DNA from 2 places in the Gimibacter soli genome. Region 1 is predicted to be linked to the other one. Evidence: riboswitches for the same ligand, from Rfam matches in the RefSeq annotation. Region 1 holds a riboswitch; the other holds the start of a gene.

Evidence for each region. Region 1 has a riboswitch for cobalamin ahead of PH603_RS16095 (TonB-dependent receptor plug domain-containing protein). Riboswitches for the same ligand answer to the same signal wherever they lie in the genome.
Region 2: linked by a shared signal. The riboswitch ahead of PH603_RS13350 (ABC transporter substrate-binding protein) and the one ahead of PH603_RS16095 (TonB-dependent receptor plug domain-containing protein) in region 1 are both predicted to bind cobalamin.

What each region holds. Positions count from the first base shown of each region.
Region 1 covers NZ_CP116805.1:3,482,908-3,492,329, reverse strand. Annotated here, with positions in the region: gene PH603_RS16105 (2-oxoacid:ferredoxin oxidoreductase subunit beta) at 1-588, shown strand, start outside; gene PH603_RS16100 (hypothetical protein) at 733-1,416, shown strand; cobalamin riboswitch at 1,532-1,717, shown strand; gene PH603_RS16095 (TonB-dependent receptor plug domain-containing protein) at 1,887-3,791, shown strand; gene PH603_RS16090 (DUF6580 family putative transport protein) at 3,809-4,315, shown strand; gene PH603_RS16085 (ABC transporter substrate-binding protein) at 4,326-5,228, shown strand; gene PH603_RS16080 (PQQ-dependent sugar dehydrogenase) at 5,278-6,768, shown strand; gene PH603_RS16075 (type 2 periplasmic-binding domain-containing protein) at 6,772-7,554, opposite strand; gene PH603_RS16070 (hypothetical protein) at 7,693-8,493, opposite strand; gene rimO (30S ribosomal protein S12 methylthiotransferase RimO) at 8,608-9,422, opposite strand, start outside.
Region 2 covers NZ_CP116805.1:2,889,737-2,899,158, forward strand. Annotated here, with positions in the region: gene PH603_RS13320 (3-hydroxyacyl-CoA dehydrogenase NAD-binding domain-containing protein) at 1-545, opposite strand, end outside; gene PH603_RS13325 (sensor histidine kinase) at 617-1,882, opposite strand; gene PH603_RS13330 (thioesterase family protein) at 2,093-2,902, shown strand; gene PH603_RS13335 (fumarylacetoacetate hydrolase family protein) at 2,903-3,592, opposite strand; gene PH603_RS13340 (ABC transporter ATP-binding protein) at 3,612-4,379, opposite strand; gene PH603_RS13345 (FecCD family ABC transporter permease) at 4,376-5,368, opposite strand; gene PH603_RS13350 (ABC transporter substrate-binding protein) at 5,365-6,141, opposite strand; cobalamin riboswitch at 6,273-6,416, opposite strand; gene PH603_RS13355 (organic hydroperoxide resistance protein) at 6,488-6,913, opposite strand; gene PH603_RS13360 (MarR family winged helix-turn-helix transcriptional regulator) at 7,069-7,527, shown strand; gene PH603_RS13365 (2OG-Fe(II) oxygenase family protein) at 7,598-8,710, shown strand; gene PH603_RS13370 ((2Fe-2S)-binding protein) at 8,826-9,293, shown strand; gene PH603_RS13375 (xanthine dehydrogenase family protein molybdopterin-binding subunit) at 9,307-9,422, shown strand, end outside.

The DNA of each region.
Region 1 (9,422 bases):
GGCACCCGGTCGCCCTCTACCCCCGATGGCTCGATCGACCCGTCGCTTGACCCGATCAGTTTCGCGCTCGGCGCCAACGCGCCCTTCGTGGCCCGCACGGTGGACACCGCACAGAAGCATATGCCCATCGTCTTCACCCGCGCCCACCAGTTCAAGGGCACGGCGTTCGTCGAAATCCTGCAGAACTGCATCGTTTATAACGATGATGTCTGGGCGAAGGTGACCGACAAGGCCTCGGCAGCCGACAATCAGCTGCATCTGGAGCACGGCAAGCCGATGCTCTTTGGCAAGGACAACGAGAAGGGCATCCGCTTCAACCCGGCGACCTTCAGCCTTGAGGTTGTCACGCTTGGAAACGGTGTCGACCTTGAGCATATCCAGGTGCATGACGAAACCAGCCTGCCACTCGCCCAGATGGTCGCCCGCCTTGGCCACAAGGACGGCGAGCCGGTCGCCATGGGTGTGCTTTACGCTGCCCCGCGCGGTGAAACCTACACCGAAGCCGTCCTCGGCCGCGTCGCGAGCGCCAAAGGCCGCCGGTCCTTGCAGGACATCATGAAAGCGGGCGAGACCTGGGTGGTGGAGTAGGACAACACGGCTTCATTGCATAAGCAATTGAGCCTATCTCTGGCCGCCTTCCGGTCAGCACGTTGGTGATTTGTGTATCGTCATTCGGATACCACCCTGCAGAAATTCTGTAGATGGGCCTCTGTTTACAAAGAAGAACGATTGATGCCAGAGATTGGGAAATCACACCCTGACAATAATGTTTCTAAAATAGACATGGATAGGGCTAGAGGACGCCTGTTGTCCATGATTTTGATGTTTACTATTTCTTTCATAGTTTTATGCGTGCGTACTATATCCTTATCCATTGGTGATGTATTCGACCCCGTAGAGAGGATTAGTTCGGGTAGTTCATCGGGTACGGAGAAGGTCTATATAGCATTTGTGATTTTTGTTTTTTGCACGTTAGCTCTTTTTATTCCTACAGAAGTTAGGAAACGATCTGCTGTTCCAAAAATTAAAAACGTAGATTTGGCGACACATTTTTCTGGAGAGCTAAGGGCGAGATTGAATGTTAACAAAAGAAACATTCTTATAATATTTATCACCGTTTTAGCTGCAAATTTTTCTACACAGAAGCAAGAGGGTCAACTTGTAATGCAGTTTGGCGCCTATGCTCTACCGGCAACGTTTTTTTATTTTGGTTTCTCTTTATCGTCATTCTGGCTTTCTGTAACTCATAATCATGTTACTGGACAGTTACAGGATATTTTTGGAGTTGATGGAACTAAGGCGTCTTTGGAAAAAACTTTTGGAAATAAAATTAGTGCAGCAATCGATTATTGGATTCCAAATTTAGTGGGTATTGTTTCTGTAATTATTTCTGGAGTATTGGTGATGGCGTCATAAATTAAAAAATTTCAATACATAATATTATTTTTATAATTCTAAAATATTTAGTCTTGGTGAGATTTGTTTCTCGCAGGATGGAAGAACCTATCACTTGCCCCCGCCCATATTCCCCCCTATACCAATGCGTGACGGTGCCCCTCGGGAGAGGGGATAAAAGGAAACGGGGTGGAAATCCCCGACTGTACCCGCAACTGTAAGCGGCGAGCGATGGTCCGAAATGCCACTGGTGCAAACCGGGAAGGCGGACCGAAGCCGAGACCCGCATAGTCAGGAAGCCTGCCGTCACGTCGTCGATCCCGGGACCGGGTCAGTCCAAGGGAGCGGGTATCCGTACCGGCGACACTTTGTGTGTTGCCGTGTGCGTCGGGCCCGCCGAGACGACCTTTGCTTCGTCATCAGCGCCAGTCTTTTCCGCCACGGCTTTGGGTCCATCCGGCTGCATTCGCCGGGAACAAGGCTATTTGACGATGACGAAACTGACCTCTTTCCTGCTTCTTTCCACCCTTCTCACCCCCGCCGCCATCGCGTCCGGCGAGGTGGAAACCATCGAAGTGACCGCCGCCCGCACGGGTGATCTCGCCCGCGCCGGTGTCAGCCTCAGTGTGATCGAAGGCACCGCGCTTGAAAACCGGCAGGTCTACCGCCTTGCCGATGTGCTGGCCGAAGTGCCGGGCATGGCAGCCGCCACCGCCGGTTCTGTCGGCGGGCAGACGCAGCTTCGTCTGCGCGGCGCCGAAGCCAACCAGCTTCTGGTGCTGGTGGACGGCGTGGAACTCAACGATCCCGCTGCTGGCGATGAAGTCCAGTTCGAACACCTGACCGGCCTTGATATCGAACGGATCGAAGTGGCGCGCGCGCCCCTCTCTGCCGTCTGGGGTTCGGATGCCGTTGCCGGGGTGATCAACATCATCACCAAACGCGCCGAGGAAGGCGTGCAAGGCCACGTGGGCGGCGAATATGGCGCGTTTGATACGAAACGCCTGTACGGCGCCGTGGGCACCGGCAGCGAAACCTTCACGAGCCGCCTTGCTGTCGGCTACGGCAAATCGGACGGCACCAATGTTTCCCGCACGGGTGACGAGGATGACGGTTACGAAAACCTCACCGTTTCGGGCGCTATCGGCGTGACCCCAAGCGAGGATTTCCGGCTGGACCTGACGATGCGCCACACCGACGCTGAAAGCGAGTTCGACGGCACCGATTTCGCGACCGGCCTGCCGGCGGATAGCGACAACCGCACGGAAAATCACTCCACCACGCTGGGTGCTGCCGCGCGCATGAGCCTTCTGGATGGCCGCTGGCAGCAGGGCCTGCGGGTCACTTTCCTTGATACATCCATCGACAATTATGTGGGTGAAGCGGCAGACGGCGCCACGAGCGCCCAGCGCCTCGGCCTTTATGCCGATGCCGCCTTCACGCTCAGCGAAGGCCACACGCTGACGCTCGCCGTTGATCATGAAAACACCGATTTCACGCAGGAAGGCATCGCCCAGCCGTGGGGTGATCCGAACCAGAAACGGTCGATGGATGTAACGGGCTTTGTGGCCGCCTATCAGGGTGATGTTCTGGAGGGCCTGACGCTCAATGCCAGCGTCCGCCATGATGACAACAGCGACTTCAAGAATTTCACCAGCTGGCGCTTCGCCCTGTCGCAGGACCTGATGGACGGTCGCGGCAAGGTTTATGCGAGTGCGGCCCGCGCCCAGAAGGCTCCGACCTTTGTGGAACGTTTCGGCTTCTATTCCGACCAGTTTGTCGGCAACCCGGACCTGACGCCAGAACGCAGTGTTTCGGTCGAGGTTGGCGGTTCCTATGATGTGCTGCCCGAGAAACTGACGCTTGGTGCCGCCGTCTATCGCACCCGCCTGAAGGACGAAATCAACGGCTTCGTGTTCGACCCCGCAAGCGGGCTTTATACCGCCGGCAATGTGGACGGCAAATCAAAGCGGGATGGCTTTGAGTTGACCGCCGACGCGCGCCCGGTGGATGGCTTCAGCCTGTCGGCGAGCTATGCCTTTGTGAATGCGAAAGAGCCCGATGGTGCGGATGGTTACAAGCGCGAACTGCGCCGCCCGAAGCATAGCGGCAGCATCGTCGCGACCTGGGAAGCAACCAGCGCCCTGACCCTGACGGCGAGTGCGGCCTACACGGGCGAAGCGCTTGATACCTTCTTCCCGCCGTGGCCGCTCGCCTCTGAAACTCTGACGCTGAAGTCCTATGTGCTGGCCCGGGTAACCGGCGCCTACCGCATCAACGACCATGTCAGCATCACGGCGCGGGTCGAGAATGCGTTCGACGAGCAGTACGAGAATATCGTTGGCTTCGCGACGCCGGGGGCTGCGGCTTACGCTGGCCTCCGCATCGCCCTTTAAGCGAAGGGAGAAGCGCGATGACCCGGTTCCTGATCCTGTTTGCAGTGGTGGCGCGGCTGTTGCCGCACCCGATGAACTTCACACCGATCGGTGCTTTCGGGCTTTTTGCCGGGGCACGGATGCCGCTCCTGCAGGCGCTGGCACTGCCGGTCATCGCGCTTCTTGTCGGCAATATCATCACGGGCTTCTATGACGCCCGTGTGCTGATGGCCGTTTACATCGGCTTTCTGGCCGGGCCCCTGATTGGGCGGGCGATGCTGCGCGCCCGGCGGGGCATGGTGCCGGTGGCCTCTGCCGTGCTCGTCAATGCCATCGCCTTCTATCTCATTTCCAACATCGGCAACTGGATCGCTTTCTATCCGCCGACTTTCACGGACCTGATGGCCTGCTATGTGGCCGGCTTGCCGATGCTGCTGGCGTCAATCGCCGGGGATGCGGTCTATGCGACCCTGCTGTTTGGCGGGGAGGCCATGGTGGCGCAGATGAAGGAAAACCGACGGGACGAAGGCGGCCACGCGGTTTGAGGAGAGCGCCATGCGGATCGCCTCGCTCCTTGCCAGCGCCACCGAAATCATCGCGGCCCTCGGGCTGAAGGATAATCTGGTTGGCGTGTCGCACTGCTGCGACTATCCGGCAGGCGTTGAAGACCTGCCGGTGCTGACCTCAAGCATTGTCGACAAGGTGGCCCCGCAGGCCGAGATCGACCGGATCGTGCGCGAGCATCTGGCGGGCAACGCCGCCCTTTATGCACTTGATACCGACCTTCTGGAAAAGCTGCAGCCGGACCTGATCGTCACGCAGGCGCTGTGCGATGTGTGTGCTGTGTCTGGCGAGGATGTGGAGGCAGCCCTTGGCGCCATCAGCTCACAGCCCCGCCTTGTGAATCTTGAACCCGTCACCCTTGCCGATGTGCTGAAAACCATCCACGGCGTGGCGGTCGCCGCCGGGGTGCGCGAGCGCGGCGAACAGCTTGTCCTCAGGCTGAATGCCCGGATCGACAAGGTTGTCTCCCGCGTTGTTCGCCATCCGCTCAGGCCGCGCGTGCTGCTGCTTGATTGGCTGGACCCGCCCTTCATGGGTGGCCACTGGATTGCCGACCTTGTCACGCTGGCGGGCGGACTGGATGTGTCCGGCCTTTCAGGCGCGCCGTCCCGCCGCACGGATTGGGACGAGGTGGCGGCTCTGAAGCCCGACTATCTGATCCTTGCCATGTGCGGGTTCGAACCCGCCCGTACCCGCGCTGACGCAGAACTTGGTGAAACGGCCACAGCGCTCGCGGCGCTTGAGCGTGCGGGCACGAGGGTCCGGATCGTGGATGGTAACGGCCTCTTTAACCGGCCGGGGCCGCGGCTGGTCGACAGCCTTGAACTGCTGGCATCGATCATACATCCGCTACCTGATGAATCGCCGCCCTCACGCCGCCTTTTCTTGCGATAAGGGCCCCACGGCGATAGTCTCGCCCCCACGATTCGCCGGGGGAAAAGATATGTCGAAAAAGAAATGGATTATCGGCCTTGGTGCCGTTGTTGGTGCGGCTGTTGCCGGTGTCTGGTGGATGGCGCCGACGATCAACGGGCCTTTCCTTGATTTCCTGACGGGCAAGGAAGCCAAGGCGGTTGATGCGAATACCGCCAGCAACCGCCTGCAGGTGCCCGAAGGGTTCGAGATCGGCATCTATGCGGACGGCGTTGAAAAAGCGCGCATGATGCGCTTCACCGCAGCGGGCGACATGATCGTTGCCACGCACCGCGACGGCAAGGTCGTGCTGCTGCATGCCGACAAGGACGGCGATGGCCGCGCCGATGGCCGCACGCAGCTGGCGGGCGGGCTCGATCTGCCATCGGGCATCGATCTGGATGACCAGTATCTTTATATCGCCGAAGAAACGCAGGTGAGCCGCGCGCCGTTTGACGCCGCAACCCGCACGATGGGCGAGATGGAAACCATCTTCACCGGCATGCCCGAGGACGGCAATCACCGCACCCGCACGCTGGGCATCGGCCCCGACGGGCGCATCTATGTGACGGTGGGGTCCACCTGCAATGTGTGTATCGAGACCGAGCTTTACCGCGCCGAGATGATCGTCATGAACCGCGATGGTTCGGAGGCGCGCACCTATGCAACGGGGCTCCGGAATTCGGTCGGGTTCGACTGGCAGCCGGAAACCGGCAAGCTGTTCGCAACCGACAATGGCCGCGACCTGCTCGGCGACACTTATCCGGACTGCGAGCTGAACGAGGTTGTCGATGGCGGTTTCTATGGCTGGCCGTTTGCCAACAACAACAAGGAAATCGACCCCGACATGGGCAAGGGGCATGAGGCGGATGTTGCCCGCTCGATCGCACCGGTTCATGGCTTCGGCGGCCACCGCGCGCCGCTTGGCATGCGTTTCCTGACGCCGGGGCAGGAGCCTGCGGGCTATGAAGGCGCCGCCCTTGTCGCCGAGCATGGTTCGTGGAACAGCTCGGTCCTCGTTGGCTACAAGGTCGTCAGCCTGCATTGGGGCGTAGACGGCAAGGTCACCGAACGCGATTTCCTGACCGGCTTTGAAAAGAACGAAGACGTCATCGGTCGCCCGGTCGATGTGGTGCAGGGGCCAGACGGCGCCATCTATGTGTCGGACGATTATTCCGGCACCATTTACCGCGTCACCTGGGGCGGCATGAAGGCCGGCAGCATGGACCGCGCGGCGGCGGATGCAGCCGACCCGCTGGCCGGTATCGATCCCGCCCGGCTTGAGGAACGCGCCGGCCTTGGCAGGCTCCTGTTCATCGGTAATGATTGCGCCTCCTGCCATGTGCCAGAAGCAGCGCCTGAAGGTGTTGCCGTGAAGGAACTGAAGGATCTGAAAGCGCGGTTCGATATCGCCGGCCTCAAGGCGCTTCTCGCCAACCCGCCGGGCCCCATGCCGACTTTTGAGCTGACGGATGCCGAGCGCGAGGCGCTGGCGATCTATCTGCTCAAGGACGCGGGCTGATCATCAATCGTCTGGCGTATCGTTTTCGGTGCGCCAGTCTTCCCTGATCTGGTCAAGGCCGCCGGACGGCCCGAGCATGTCAAGATCATCCATGGTGATCGCCGCATTCGGAGCATCGACTGCCGTGTAGATTGCCGCCAGTTCGCCGGACCGGATCATCTCGCGCAGGCTTTCCGCCACTTTGGGTAACAAGGCTTCATGAGCCTTGTGCAGGACATGATAGCAGAAGGCGGGCTTCAGTGGTGCCGGCTGGCTCGTGAAGCTACCGGGGACATGCTGTTCCAGAATCTGCAAGTCGGACGGCGACACCACAACGTCAACCCGGTCCCGCTTCAACAGTCCGAACAGATGGTCAAAAGTCGGGGCTTCGATCAGGTTCAGGCCTTCCAACCGCAGTTCAAGAAGCCGGACACCCCGGATGGTGCCGATGTCAAATCCCCTCAGGTCTGCAAGGGTCGGCTGCGTTATCGGCAAAGGCTGCTTCGAATATAGAGTGAAGCCGATTTTGCATAAGGGGGTGGGCACCGGCATCAGGTTTTCAAAGGCCACCGCCCCCATGCCCAGGGCAACCGGCAGCCCGTCGTATAGGCCTTCGTTTGCCAGTACGGGCCCGCGCTTCCGGGGCAGGCTGGTAATTTCCAGCTTGATCCCGAGTTTCTCGTAAGCGCGGTCAAGGACGCGGATGACAGGTGCATCATTTGTCAGTTGGGATACGGCCAGGCGAATGACAGGCTGCTCCGCGACGACGGGCAAGGTTGCCCCGGTCGAGAAGATTGCAAACGCCAAGGAAACTGCAATCCCGCAAAAGCGCATGCTTGAGTGTCTTTTCTGTCGTTATTGACGAACAGCGAATATCTCACCGCGATCCTCTCATGAGATTCGTATGAAAATCAAGAGCTTGTAGGATGGGCGCGATTGCGGTTTTTAGGGTGTTGGCGAGAGCTGTATTTTTTCGGTCTCGGCTGCAAGGCCGGGCTCCAGCCCTCCGGTGGGGCCAAGCGCGTCCAGCATGTCAGGCGTGATGGCGGATTCAGGCGCCTTCTGTGCGTCATACATCGCGGCCATCTCGCCGCTTTCGACAAGGGCGCGAAGGACGGTACGGAGCTTTGCAAAGGCATCGCCGCATGCCGGGCGAACCATGTGATAGCCGAGGCGCGGCGTGATGGGGGCGGGGAAGATATTGAGCCCCATATTCCGGGCTTCCGCATATCGCGCGAAGCTGAGGGTGCCGAGGGCAAGGTTGGCGCGCTCGTGCGTCAGCAGTTTCAGGATGGCGTCATAATTGCCCATTTCGACCCAGCGTCGGTGCCCCAGAAGGTTGGCGAGATGGGTGAAGCCAGAGGGTAGCACCAGCCGGTAGCGGGTGATGTCACCAAGCGTTTTCACATCATCAGGCCCAAGCGAATAGCTCGCGAGATAATAGGTGACCCGCGCCACAGGCACCGGCACGGGCAGGAAATTGGCTGCGTCCTCGATGCGTGGCTCGGCGGAAACGAGGATCGCGTCAACTTCCGCGACCGATTGGCTCGCGGCGGTGCGCCGGTTGGGCAATATGCGGAATTCGGCAGCGATTCCCGCAGTCCCGTAGGCGCGTTCGATCACCGAATTGAGGGGGGACGCGGCCAGTGCTTCGGGCACGGCTATGGTCATGGGCGTGCAGGCGCTGTCATCCGCAATCACCGGTGCGGCGAGCAGGGCCACAAGGCCGAGCCCGGATGCTGCCAAGATAGGGCGACGCTTGCGTGCCACAATACTGCCTGCCTGATTACCTACCCCGACCATACTAGAACGCGCCGGGCATGCGACTGTCAACCGTTCGAAGAATCAATGGCTTAAAGTTTACCAGTCGTCATCTTCATCTTCGTCGTCGAATACAACTTCACCGATCAGGTCATAGTCGGTTGCTTCGGTGATATAGGCCATCACCATGGTCCCAGGAATGAGGTCGGTCGCGCTCGGCAGATAGACCTTGCCGTCGATTTCCGGCGCGTCCGCATAGGTGCGGCCAACGGCGCCGTCCTCGTCCACATCATCGATCAGTACAGCCATTTCAAGGCCGACGCGTTCCTGCAGCTTTTCAGCGGAAATCGCCTGCGCCACTTCCATGAAGCGGTTCCAGCGGTCCTGTTTCACTTCCTCGGGCACCTGATCCGGCAGCTCGTTGGCGGCTGCCCCTTCAACGGGCTCATATTTGAAGCAACCCACGCGGTCGAGCCGGGCTTCTTTCAGCCAGTCCAGAAGATACTGGAAGTCTTCTTCGGTTTCGCCGGGGAAGCCGACGATGAAGGTGGAGCGGATGACGATCTCGGGGCAGATATCGCGCCACTTGTGGATACGCTCCAGCACCTTCTGCTCGTTCGCCGGGCGCTTCATGGCCTTCAGCACCTTCGGGGAGGCGTGTTGGAAGGGGATATCCAGATACGGCAGGATCTTGCCCTCCGCCATCAGCGGGATCACGTCATCCACATGCGGATAAGGATACACATAATGGAGGCGCACCCAGACATCCATTTCGCCAAGCGCGGCGCAAAGGTCGGTCATGTGGGCGCGGACGTCCTTGTCTTTCCACTTTTCGGCAGCGTGCTTCTTGTCGACGCCGTAAGCCGAGGTGTCCTGGCTGATGACGAGGATTTCCTGCACGCCCGCTTCCACCA
Region 2 (9,422 bases), 590 kb from region 1:
AGCCCGCCTTCATCGGCCAGCTCGTCCACAAGGCCCATCGCATGCGCCTTTTTCGCCGGCACATGATCGCCGCCCGTCACCATCTTGAGCGCGGCTTCTGCGCCAACAAGACGCGGCAGGCGCTGCGTACCGCCGGCGCCCGGCAGCAGGCCGAGCTTCACTTCCGGCAGGCCGCATTTGGCCGAAGGCACAGCAACCCGCCAATGACAGGCAAGTGCAACCTCGAGCCCGCCGCCAAGCGCGGTGCCGTGGATCGCTGCTACAACAGGCTTGCCAACATTCTCGATGGCTTCTTCCACATCGTGCAGGCTCGGGCCCTGCATCGGCTTGCCGAACTCGCGGATATCGGCGCCCGCGATGAAGGTACGGCCATCGCAGGCCAGCACGATGGCGGTGATATCAGCATTGGCGCCGACTGCATCGAATGCGGCCTTGAGCCCGGCGCGCACGTCTGCCGACAGTGCATTCACCGGCGGATTATCGACCCGCACAACGGCCAGATCGCCCTCGGTCTCAAGCCGTACGGTATCGCTGAATTTGGTCACAAGCATACTCACCCTCCCTTGATCAGATAATTTCGCGGGGGATTGTAAGGGAGGCTAACCAAATTGACGATTCAATTTTCCGAAACGCTGGCTGCTACCATTTCCGGCTGGCGCACGGGCAGGCCGACGGTCACAGTTGTGCCCTCCCCTTCGGCGGAATCAAGCCATACGGTCCCGTTATGGCGGCGAGTGATCTCGCGCACGATGGCAAGGCCAACCCCGTGCCCCCCAGCGGTATCGGACCTATCCCCACGCTGGAACATTTCGAACACCTTGGGCAACTTGTCCGCTGCGATACCGCGCCCGGTATCCACCACCTGGATACTGATCCAGTCCCGGTCGCCTTTTGCCTGGATTTCGATCCGGCCCTGATCGGTGTATTTTACCGCGTTCGACAGGATATTTTCAAAGAGCCGCCAGACAAGCAGTCTGTCGCCTGCCATCGTCAACTTGCCCTCAACATTCAGGTTAATATTCAACCCCTTGCGACGTGCGTCCAGCTCAAGCTCGTTGATAATACTGCGGAAAATATCCGCCAGATCAAACTCGCTGAGTTCCAGTTCGATGGCGCCGGACTTCAGCCGTTGCACCTCGACAATCTGCCGGACAAGGCCGCTGAGCCGCTGGCCCGCATCGCGGATATCGCGCACATAGCTGAGGTTGCGGCCTTCAAGCTCGTTGCCATGCACCTTCATTTCCAGCATTTCGGAAAAGCCGATGATGGCATTGAGGGGTGTTTTGAAATCATGGCTGACATTGGCAAGCATCGCATCACGCGCCTCGATCTCGGCCTGAAGCTCTTCGTTGAGCGCCGCGTGATCCAACATCAGCTGTTCAAGCCGGGCTGTGCGCGCCTTCACGCGTTCTTCCAGCTCATTGATCAACCGATCCCGATCCGATTCAGCCTTTTCCTTCTCCCTGATGCCGGCACGCAATTCCTCATTCAGTTTCGCCATAACCACGACCGACGGCATATTGGCCACATGCCGCATATTCATCAGGAGAAATGCCGCCGTCACGAGGGATACCGCCGCCGTCGCAGCCTTCAATATCCCCTCAAGGGCATAAATCGGCTGCCACATGGTGACGATACCGAACACATGGGTGATACCGCAAAGAAGGATGAAGGCCGCAAACAACCCGGCCACGGGCGCGGGCAGCAGGTCGGGCCGGTCCCGGCGGACTTTCAGAAGCGCAAAAGGGATGATGAAGTAGGCGATGGCGATAGCCGCATCGGAGCCAACATGCAGATGGATGATCCTGTCATCCCAGATCAGGCAATACCCATGGGGCGCAAAACCCGCATCCCCCACGAGCCACTCGTAGAGACTAGACATGACAAGACCCCCAGTCGCCCGATACTGTTTCTACAGGGCGGCATTCAACCGCCAGACGCCTCAAGCGGTTGATAATATAGCAATAGGCGAGAAAAACAACCAAAGGGCCGCGACCACCATCCTCTTGTATGATGGACGAATGCCGCGCACCGCCTTATAGTTCGTGCACCTAACCAATTATGGACCGATAGCGAGAAACGGCGAAGTACCATGAGTGACCTTATTCCGATGAGTGATGTGATCAACGGCCTTGCCCCCGCGGGCGAAGGCTTCAGCCTGACGGTGCCCCCCGGCTGGGGACAGGGCCGTTCGGCCTTCGGCGGGCTGACGGCTGCCCTTGCCGTCAATGCCATGCGGCAAAAGCTCGGGGCAGATGAACGCCCGCTGCGCTCGCTTCTCGTTTCCTTCGTCGCCCCTGTCCTCCTCGGTGAAAAGGCCGATATCGAGGCAAACCTGCTGCGCGCCGGCAAATCGGTCATTCAGGCCGAAGCCCGGCTCGTCTCAGGCGGCGGTGTGGCGGCTGTCGCACAGGCCGCCTTTGGCGACGCGCGCCCGACCAAAGGCTCGTCACCCCTTGCGGCCTTCACGCCCGAAGAACGCGATAGCGTACCCGCAGCCCCGTTTGTGAAAGGACTGTTCCCCGATTTCCTCGAGAATTTCGAGATTCGCTGGACCGGCGGCGGCATCCCTTCAAGCGGCAGCAATTCCACCCGCATCGGCATGTGGGTGCGCTTCCGCAATCCGGTGGATGAAGCCCTTGCGACCGAACGGCTGATCGCCATCGCCGACATGCCCCCGCCCGCAATGCTATCGCATTACCGCGAACGCAAAACGGCAAGTTCGCTTACCTGGTCGCTCGATTTCCTCGTCGATCCGCGCGAGGTGACAGGCGAATGGTTCTATCTGGACTTTTCCCTGGATGCTGCTGACGGCGGCTATTGCCAGCAAACCGGCCGCATCTTCACGGAAGACGGTCGGCTTGTGATGATCGGCCACCAAGTGATGGTCTATTTCGAATAATCAGGCGATGCGGTGACGCAGGGTGCCGACGCCATCGATGCCCCCTTCGATGAGTGCACCCTTCGTGACCGCCCCTACCCCCGCTGGCGTACCGGTGAAGATCAGGTCACCGGGCGCGAGTGTCACAAAACGCGACAGCTCGGCAATGATTGCAGGAACCGACCAGATCATGTCGCCAAGGTCCGCGTCCTGTCGGACTGCGCCATCGACCGAAAGCCATATCCGCCCGGTAGCGGGATGCCCGGCCTTGGCCGCCGGTACCAGCGAGCCAATGGGCGCCGACTGGTCAAACCCTTTGGCCATATCCCATGGAGAGCCGCCCTTCTTGGCCAGTCCCTGCAGGTCCCGCCGGGTCAGGTCGTTTCCTACCGCATAACCGAAGACATGCGACAGCGCATCGGCCTCGGCAATATTGGCGCCGCCGGACTTCAGCGCGACGACAAGCTCGATTTCAAAATGCAGGTCTGCTGTCATCGGCGGGTAGGCCGCGTCAGCACCATCGGTGACAAGCGCGTCCGCCGGCTTCGAGAAAAAGGTCGGCGGTACCGATTTGGGATCTCCGCCCATTTCGCGCACATGGTCGGCATAATTGCGGCCAACGCAATAGATGCGGTGCACGGGGAAACGGGCATCCGTGCCGTCAACAGGCACACTCGTAGTTACTGGTGCAGGGATCACAAAATCGGTCATCGCATATCTTCCAGGACAGTCAGCGGGACAGGGATACAGGGGTCAGTGCCCCAGCCTCACCCCGGCTTACCCTGACGCCATAGACCTTGGCAAGCAGCGCATCGGTCAGCACGTCGCCAGGCGTGCCTTCTGCCACCTTGCGGCCGCCATCCAGCACGACCAGGCGATCGCAGTAACGTGCGGCGAGCGACAGGTCGTGCATCACGACAACAACCGCCTTGCCGCCAGTTGCCACCTCTTTCAGCACATTCATCACGCTCAACTGGTGGGCGGGGTCAAGCGCTGCCACCGGCTCGTCGGCGAGCAACAGCGGCGCATCTGCGGCGAGTGCCCGGGCAAGCAGCACGCGGGCGCGCTCGCCGCCTGAAAGATCAGTCGCGGGCCGGTCCCGCAAGGCTGCGATATCGGCCAGCTCCATTGCCCGCTCGACAGCATCCCGGTCGGCCTCGCTTTGCTGCGTAAACAAGGGACGCGTGCCACGCCCGAGCGCGACGAGCGCTTCAACCGTAAGTGGCCAGTGAACGGTCGGGCTTTGCGGCAGATAGGCGATCCGACCGGCCAGCCGGTGTGCGGGCAGCAGGGAGAAATCTTCGCCCATCAGGGTGAGCGTGCCGGTCGTCAGCGGCAGGAAACGCAGCAGCGCACGCAAAAGGCTCGTTTTGCCCGCCCCGTTGGGGCCAATGAGGCCGACGACTTCCCCCGCCGAGACGGCCATATCCACGCCGTCCACCACCCAGCGACCACCAAGGCTGACGGTCAGTCCCTTCGCTTCGAGGATACTGCTCATCGCATCTGCCGCCGTGTCTTGAGGATAAGGGCAAGGAAGAAAGGCACACCCAGAAGGGCGGTCAGAACACCAAGCTTCAATTCCTGTTCGGTGGGGATCACCCGGAGGAGCCCATCGGCAAGCGTTACCAGCAGTGCGCCACCAAGGGCCGACGGCAGCAGCAGCCGGGCCGGATCGTGCCCCACGAAGGGCCGGATCATATGCGGCACCATCAGCCCCACGAAACCAATCGTGCCAGCGATGGCAACCGACGCCCCGACCGCCAACGCACTGCCGGCGACCACCAGAAACCGCACGCGGCGGAGGTTGACCCCGGCGCTTTCCGCCACGTCATCGTCCAAGGTGAGGTGCGCGAGCGAGGGGCCTGCCATCATCAACAGTATCCAGCCCGGCAGCATGAACGGCAGCGCCAGCAGGATATCGGCTTCCGACCGGTTGGCGAGCGAACCTAGGAGCCACAGCACGATATTGCCGAGCGAGAAGGGATTGGGCGACAGGTTCATGGCAAGCGAGGTCAGCGCGCCAGCAAGGTGCGAGAGCGCGATCCCGACAAGGATCAGCGTCAGCGCGCTCGGATCCCGCCGGGCAAACACATAGAGAAGCGACGTTGATATGAGCGCCCCAAGGAGGGCAAACCCCGGTACCGCATAGGCGCTGACGGCACTGAGCCCATAGTAAAGCGCGATAACTGCCCCGAGGCTGGCGCTGGCACTGACGCCGATCACGCCGGGGTCCGCGAGCGGATTTTTGAGCAGCCCCTGCAGGGCCGCGCCAGCAAGGCCGAGCGACGCCCCGACCATCAGCCCCGCCACAAGGCGCGGCAGCCGGATTTCCCGCACGATTAGGGCGGCCTTGTCGCTTTCAGGATTGCCGACAAGGCCCTTCACCACGTCACCGGGTCCAAGGCTGGTGCTGCCAACCGCAAGCGCCAGAAGGCAGGCGAAAAGCAGAAGTACCAGAAGCATCAGATTGACCCGCGCGCCGATCATCGGGCGGCTCCTTCCGCGCGTTGCAGCGGATAGGCTGTCTCGGCGATCCGCTCAGCGGCCTCAACCGCGAACCATGCCCCGCAGGAAAGATAGCGCGACGGGATCATGACCACAGGCCGCGAGGCCAGAAGGTCGCGAAACAGGCTGTGCCGGGCGATGGACCAGTGATCGATATAATTGCGGTCGAGATCGAAGAAGCCGCCGACGATCAGGTCCGGCGGGTCGGTCACCAGCGCTTCAAGGTCGATCGGAAACCAGCCGGCACGGCCGCCTTCCGCCGCCATGTTGATCACACCTCCCGCCCGCATCAGTTCATCGACAAAGGTGCCGGCACCGGTCGTCACGCCGCCGGGCGTTACATACAGCGCGCGGAGGGTTGGCCTGCCTTCGGCGCGCGTCTTCAGCTCATTGCGCGCGGCATCGAAGGCGACTTTCAGCGCCGCGGCCTTGTCCGGCTGGCCGAGCGCTTCGCCTACAGCAATCAGGGCATCGCCTGCGGCATCAAGGCTGTCTGCATAGGGAATATCCACGCCGCGCATGCCAAACTTGCCAAGATACCGGGTGGCCTCGAACCCGCCGCCCCAGGCGCGAACAACGATGCTGGCGTCGGTCGTCAGCACATCCTCGCTAACCGGACGCACGGTCGGCAGCCCGGCTGCGGCGTCGGCATAATAACTGTAGGCGGTGGTGGCCGCTGGCGAAAGCGCAGTGATCTGGTGCCGGGGCGTCAGTGCCAGCACATACTGGTCCGCACAATAATCAAGGGATAGCACCCCCTCTGCGGCCGCAGCGGTGCTGAACAAAAGAGACAATAAGGGCACGAAGCGCCGCATGAAACCGATCCGTCGTTATCCGGATGTCGTCGCGGCTGCTGGCCACGTCCTTCAGCTGATCCCGGCCGAAGACCCATGACGACGCGGTGGCAGGTTCCTGACTTTGCCGCCGGCGCGGCTCACAGTTGCGGGCACAGTGCCGGATTTGGGGGCATCCCCCACACCGGCTTCCCTTTTAACCCCGCACGCGGGGCACCACCGCCAAAGGTTTTACGGCACGAACAGGCAAAATGGCAAGGCCCGTGAAAGCCTTGCCATTTTCTCGGTTGCTGATGGCAGCGCCGGTTTATGCGACGGTCAGCTGGACGTCGATGTTGCCGCGCGTGGCGTTCGAATAGGGGCAAACCTGGTGCGCCTTGGCGACCAGATCTTCGGCCACCGCGCGCTCGAGCCCCGGCAGCGCTACTTCAAGCGCCACGGTGAGGCCGAAACCGCCTTCCGAGCGTGGGCCGATGCCGACGGTTGCCGTCACAGTTGCCTCAGCCGGTACCTTGATCTTGGCCGGGCCCGCCACAGCTTTCATCGCGCCAATAAAGCAGGCCGCATAGCCCGAAGCGAAAAGCTGCTCGGGGTTGGCGCCTTCGCCGCCCGCACCGCCAAGCTCCTTCGGCGTGGAGAGCTTCACACTGAACGATCCGTCAAGCGTACCCGACTGGCCGTCGCGGCCGCCCGTTGCACGGGCCGTAGTTTCATAAAGCACTTTTACAGACATGGTTGCTTCCTTTCGGGTTTGGGGTCACTGCCCTTTAAATTATCGAACGATTTGATCGTGTGCGATATATATGCCTCACCAGCTCCATTGTCAATCGCTTGAAAATATATCGCGTGCGATTTATATTGAGATCAGTATTTTCAAGGAGAGATGCGATGCAAGGCACCGAGACCGATATCCCGGACGATATTGCGCTCAATGACATGGTCTGTTTCGCCGTCTATTCAGCGGGGCACGCCTTCAACCGCGTCTACAAGCCACTTCTTGACCGGCTCGGCCTCACCTACCCGCAGTTCCTGACCATGATAGCGCTCTGGAATGAAGACGACCAGACAGTGGGGAGCCTCGGCACCAAGCTATCGCTTGAAAGCTCCACCCTCACCCCGCTTCTGAAGCGACTGGAAGGCATGGGCCATATCGAACGCCACCGCGACAAGGCGGACGAGCGCGTTGTGCGGATCAGGCTGACCAGCCAGGGCCGCTCCCTAAAAGACGGAGCAAAGGATATCCCCGGCTGCATTGTCGCGGCGACCGGCATGCCAGTAGGTGACCTGATCCGCCTGCAGCGCGAAATCATGACGCTTCGGAAATCGCTTGAAGCTTCCCTTGCCTGAGGTGCTCGATTATGAATAGCGGGTCGAAAGGGCAATTGGTGCCCTGATACGTCGTGAAAGTTCGGCGCAAATGGCGGTGTTCAAAAATCTGCAAGTCGGGGACCCAGCCCCGTGGTTTCATCAACGAAGCTACGATCAGGAAAAGTACCATTTCGACAGCGTTGCCGGGCGCTACATGGTGCTTTGCTTCTTCGCTACTGCCGCGGATTCTCGTAGTAAGGCTGCACTTGAGCATGTCTATGCGATGGGCGACATTTTCAATGATCGCCACGCAGCCTTTTTCGGTGTCAGTAATGACCCGACCGATGAAACGAACGGTCGCGTCGCAAATCGCATGCCGGGCTATCGCTTCTTCTGGGATTTCGATTTCAAGATCAGCAAGCTATATGCCGCCTGCGCCGCCGACGAATCTGACCCCAGAGCGTCATTTGCACGCCGCTGGGTCATTCTCGACCCCACCTTGCGGGTTATTTCGATTATTCAGTTCGAGAAAGACGGCAGTGATCTTGTTACACTGACAAACCTGCTAAGGGCCTTGCCACCTGTCGATATGTTTGCGGGAATGGAGCTGCAGGCGCCGGTAATCCTGCTTCCAAACGTCTTCAGCCACGAACTGTGTGACAGGCTTGTCAGCCTTTATGACATGCATGGCGGGCGCGAATCCGGGGTGATGCGGGAAATCAACGGCCGTACAGTCGGTGTGCGAGAGGACGACTTCAAACGCCGCTCTGACTATCATATCGAAGATAAAGAGTTGCAGAAAGAACTCCGCACGCGCATCCGTCGCACCGTGGTACCTGAAATCGCCAAGGTTCACCAGTTCACGGTCACGCGGATGGAGCGGTTTATTGTTGCCTGCTACAAGGCCGAAGACGGCGGCCATTTCAGTGCCCACCGCGACAATACAACGGCCGGCACCGCACACAGGCGCTTCGCAACATCGATCAATCTGAATGACGACTTCGAAGGCGGCGAGCTCCGTTTCCCGGAATATGGTTCGCGCTCGTTCCGCATCCCGAAAGGTGCCGCCGTTGTCTTCTCCTGCTCGCTCCTCCACAAGGTCAATCCGGTGACGAAAGGCAGGCGGTATGCCTTCCTGCCCTTCCTCTATGACGATGCTGCAGCAGCCATCCGCGAGAAGAATGCCGGCACGATCGACTACTTACCGGTAAAACTCGCCTGAACCTTGGTTAAAGAAACGGGACGAAGCGTTTTGCCGTTGCGACAGGCCGCCGCGACCGCTTCGCCCGATCGCGTTACACTGTTCCCGCTTACACACATGCATGAGGGGAATGGGGATGACGCGGGTTTCTCTTACAATCAATGGCCAGCCACGCCAGTTTGACGGCGACGGCGAGATGCCGCTTCTGTGGCATCTGCGCGAAGGCGCCGGGCTAAAGGGTACCAAATTCGGCTGCGGGATCGGCGCATGCGGTGCCTGCACCGTGCATATCGATGGCACCGCCGCCCGCAGCTGCAGCGTGCCGATGAGCACTTTGGAAGGCGCCAATATCACCACCATCGAGGGACTGGCCGAAGGCGCACGGCTCCATGCCGTGCAGGAGGCCTGGATCGCCGAAGATGTGGCCCAGTGCGGTTATTGCCAGGCCGGCCAGATCATGGCCGTTGCCGCGTTCCTGAAGGATTATCCCGAACCGACCGATCAGGATATCGCCGAGAACATCACGAACCTTTGCCGCTGCGGCACCTATGTCCGTGTCCGCAAGGCGATCAAGCGCGCCGCCAAGTCGCTGCAACCGGCCTGAGGGGAGAAAAGCCATGAATGCAATTTCCCGCCGCGGCTTCCTCAAGGGCACTGCCGCCCTTGTCATTTCCGTTTCCGCCAATCCGATGGTGCTGGCCGCCGACGCTGCGAACAACGCCGGCAATGTAAC